Regions from separate parts of the Pseudoalteromonas sp. Z9A4 genome, predicted to be linked through region 2. Evidence: predicted binding sites of a transcription regulator. Region 2 holds the regulator's gene; the other holds the start of a gene.
What was found. The regulator NrdR, encoded in region 2, represses ribonucleotide reductase genes. The targets are predictions, from matches to a motif close to AAACACNANATNTNGTGTTT.

Region 1: nrdA (class 1a ribonucleoside-diphosphate reductase subunit alpha) is a predicted target of NrdR. The motif match lies at 999-1,018, and genes of this name have one in related genera.

What each region holds. Positions count from the first base shown of each region.
Region 1 is NZ_WTLA01000001.1:337,896-340,105, forward strand. Features, by position in the region: gene nrdA (class 1a ribonucleoside-diphosphate reductase subunit alpha) at 1-879, opposite strand, end outside; gene GQR54_RS01390 (HAD-IA family hydrolase) at 1,288-1,968, opposite strand; gene ubiG (bifunctional 2-polyprenyl-6-hydroxyphenol methylase/3-demethylubiquinol 3-O-methyltransferase UbiG) at 1,968-2,210, opposite strand, start outside.
Region 2 is NZ_WTLA01000017.1:18,850-21,059, reverse strand. Features, by position in the region: gene glyA (serine hydroxymethyltransferase) at 1-820, shown strand, start outside; gene nrdR (transcriptional regulator NrdR) at 925-1,374, shown strand; gene ribD (bifunctional diaminohydroxyphosphoribosylaminopyrimidine deaminase/5-amino-6-(5-phosphoribosylamino)uracil reductase RibD) at 1,541-2,210, shown strand, end outside.

The DNA of each region.
Region 1 (2,210 bases), on a different contig from region 2:
TGAACAGCTTTTAACAGCTGTTTGAAAGTGCTTATAAAAAGGAATACAACCTGTGTGGTACGCTTCGCCGTTACGAATGTGGCTACCTAGCGCACGAATACGACCTGCGTTAATACCAATGCCCGCACGTTGTGATACGTATTTAACAATCGCAGACGATGTAGCATTGATTGAATCAAGGCTGTCGCCACACTCAATTAATACACATGAGCTAAACTGGCGAGTAGGCGTACGTACACCTGCCATAATAGGCGTAGGTAATGATATTTTAAATAACGAGACTGCATCATAAAAACGCTTAATGTAAGAAACGCGTGTTTCACGTGGGTAGTCAGAGAATAAGCTTGCCGCGACTAAAATATATAAAAACTGTGCACTTTCGTAAATCTCACCCGATACACGGTTTTGAACAAGGTATTTACCTTCAAGCTGTTTTACAGCCGCGTAGCTAAAATTAAGATCGCGAGAATGATCGAGGTATGCATCAAGCTCGTCTAACTCTTGCTCAGTGTAATCTACAAGTAAGTGAGCGTCGTAGCGTTTATCTTCAACCATTTTTGTTACATGGTTAAATAAACGTGGTGGCTCAAATTGGCCGTACGCTTTTTTACGTAAATGGAATACAGCTAAACGTGCCGCTAGGTATTGGTAATCAGGCGATTCTTTTGAAATTTGATCTGCAGCAGCTTTAATAATGGTTTCGTGTATGTCTTTAGTACGAATACCGTCGTAAAACTGAATGTGTGATTTTAATTCAACTTGCGAAACCGATACGTTTTTTAAACCTTCGGCGGCCCATTCAATAACGCGATGGATCTTATCAAGATCAAGAGGCTCTTTACGCCCGTCACGTTTGCTTACAGATAACTGTTGGTTCATTTGCCTGTATTCCTTGGGAATTATGTATTTTGACCAATGCGTCATACCTCGCAATGGCAAGGTAAGTACTCATTTATTATAAGTTTCACCGTAATGGCGAATTTAATTGAATAACATTTGGCCACAATATCTGGTGTTGTTCAATTTAGAGATCACAAGATAGTGTGGTCTGAGTTGTTTTGCAAGGGACATAATTGCCCCTATATGTGGATAACTTTGGGATAACGCATTTGTGTTAGTAGACACTCACCTTCGAACAATCATTTAAGTTAGAATATGCAAAAATCAACTAATGATCTGCTAAATTTACGCATTTTAAAAATAAATTTTGACTGCTTTTTTTATCGACAAGCTTTGTGTGAAAACTAACACAATCACAATATATAGTGTTTAATAATTAACATGGCACTATATATGGTTAAAACCATCAATTGGACTTTGCCAGTTAAAATCAGCATTCCAGCTGTTGGCTTTATCAATACTTGGTATATAACCCCAAAGTGCCGTTGCAGTGTGCATACCTGCCGCTTTGCCTGCTTGTATGTCACGCTGTGCATCACCAATGTACAAACAACGGTTTGGTTTTACCCCCATAAGCTTTGCACAATGTAGCAGTGGTAGCGGTGATGGTTTGGCCTCAGCGAAGGTATCGCCACTTATTACTACACTGGCGTTTTTTAAAGCGAGGATAGCAGCCACTAAAGGCTCGGTCAAAAAGCCAGGTTTGTTAGTCATGATCCCCCATTTGATCTTTTTTTGATCAAGGGCGATAAGTAACGATTCAACTCCAGAGAAGCAATGCGTGTGTTTTGCTATGTTTGCAGCGTACTCGTCAACTAATTGCTTAATCAGCTCGCTTTGGGGTTGTTTAGCCCATAACTCTTTAAAACCAGCCTCTAATAGCGCACCTGCGCCGTTAGATGCTGCAGGGCGGTATACATCACTACTAACAGGTGTGATTTTATTACTTATAAGCACTGCGTTTAAAGCGGCGCCTAAATCATCAGCGGTATCGAGCAGGGTGCCGTCTAAATCAAATAAAAATGCATCGTACTCAATAAGAGGCAGTGGGGCTTGAGAGCTAGCCATTAAGCTAACTTCTCAAAATAAAGTATGTAATTTACGCTAACGTCGTTATTAAGCGTATATTGCTTTGATAGTGGGTTATAAGAAAGCCCTGTACTTGCACGTACTTTTAAACCCGCTTGCTCCGCCCATGCAATAAGCTGTGCAGGCTTTATAAACTTTTTATGGTCGTGTGTACCTTCAGGCACCATTTTTAAGAGTTTTTCAGCGCCAACAATCGCGTATAAATATGCTTTAGGGGTTTT
Region 2 (2,210 bases):
ACTAGATGAAGCAACGGGCGAAATTGATTACGCACAAGTTGAAGCACTAGCACTTGAGCACAAGCCAAAAATGATTATTGGTGGTTTCTCAGCGTACTCTGGTATTGTTGATTGGGCTAAATTCCGTGAAATTGCTGACAAAATCGGTGCTTATCTGTTTGTTGATATGGCTCACGTTGCGGGTTTAATTGCGGCAGGCGTTTACCCAAGCCCTGTTCCTCATGCACACGTTGTAACTACAACTACGCATAAAACACTTGCAGGCCCTCGTGGTGGTTTGATTATTTCTGCATGTGGCGACGAAGCAATCTACAAAAAGCTTAACAGCGCTGTTTTCCCTGGTGGCCAAGGCGGTCCTTTATGTCATGTTATTGCAGCAAAAGCAGTGGCATTTAAAGAAGCACTTCAACCAGAGTTTAAAGTATACCAAACACAAGTTGTTAAAAACGCAAAAGCAATGGTTGCTGTAATGCAAGAGCGCGGCTACAAAATCGTTTCTGACAAAACTGAAAACCACTTATTTTTACTTGATTTAATCGATAAAGATATCACTGGTAAAGATGCAGATGCTGCCCTAGGCAACGCTAACATCACAGTTAATAAAAACTCAGTGCCTAACGATCCTCGCTCACCATTTGTAACATCTGGTTTGCGTATTGGTTCTCCTGCAATTACTCGTCGTGGTTTTACTGAAGTAGAATCAAAAGAGCTTGCTGGCTGGATTTGTGACGTACTAGATAACATCACTGATGAATCTGTACAGGCGCAAGTTAAAGAAAAAGTAAAAGCAATTTGTGCAAAGTTACCTGTTTACGCTTAATTGCATAAGCGGCAGTAATTTAGAGCACATAAGCCCTAATTTTTGCTAAGATAAAAGACCGCTATTTAGCGGTCTTTTTTGTTTTAAAACGGAAGTACCGAGCTATGCATTGTCCATTTTGTACCGCAAAAGATACTAAAGTAATTGACTCACGCCTTGTTGGCGGAGGCCATCAAGTTCGCAGGCGTCGTGAGTGTAACGACTGCCACGAGCGCTTTACTACATTTGAAGGCGCTGAACTGGTTATGCCTCGTGTTATTAAACAAGACGGCAGCCGCGAACCATTTAACGAAGATAAACTTTTAAATGGCTTAAACCGTGCACTCGAAAAACGCCCAGTGAGCACCGAGCAAGTAGACGAAGTAGTGAATATAATAAAATCGCAACTACGCGCAACGGGTGAGCGAGAAATTTCAAGCCATTTGGTTGGTGAATGCATTATGGAAGCCCTCAAAAAACTCGATAAAGTAGCGTACGTAAGATTTGCCTCTGTTTATCGCTCGTTTGAAGATATACGCGAATTTGGCGAAGAAATTGCCCGCTTAGGGGAGTAATACCAATTTTATTAAAAACATGATTATTCTATCGCATTAAATAGCGCACTCACTGCGTTAAAAATTATTCATATAGAACAACTATATGTCATAATTTTCGCCTTGTTATTGCGCTATTTTCTTAGCGCTATAATAGACCACTTATTTAACGCAATTGGTATAATAAATGCTTAACCAAGTTCCTTTTACAGAACATGATGAAATGTATATGGCACGCGCCATAGAACTTGCAAAAAAAGGCCGGTTTACTACCACGCCTAACCCTAATGTTGGCTGTGTATTAGTTAAAAATAATCAAATAATTGGTGAGGGTTTTCATCAATTAGCAGGTCAAGGCCATGCTGAAGTAAATGCACTGGCAATAGCTGGTAATAATGCACAAGGTGCAACGGCTTATGTAACGCTTGAACCATGTAGTCATTATGGGCGTACGCCACCGTGTGCTGAAGGCTTAAAAAAGGCGGGCGTAGTAAAAGTAATTGCCGCTATGGTTGATACAAACCCACAAGTTGCAGGCAAAGGCCTTAAAATACTGAGCGATGCCGGTATTGAAGTTGCTTATGGATTACTTGAATCACAAGCTCGCGCACTTAACGTTGGCTTTTTTAAGCGAATGGAACAAGGCTTACCTTATGTGACCTGTAAAATGGCAGCAAGCATAGATGGTAAAACAGCGCTTAAAAATGGGCAAAGTAAGTGGATCACAAGTCCTGCTGCTCGACAAGACGTACAATTATATCGAGCGCAAAGCTGCGCTATTTTAACCGGTGCCGATACCGTGCTAGTAGACGATGCTAAACTTAATGTGCGACTAAGCGAGTTGCCTTGCACGTTAC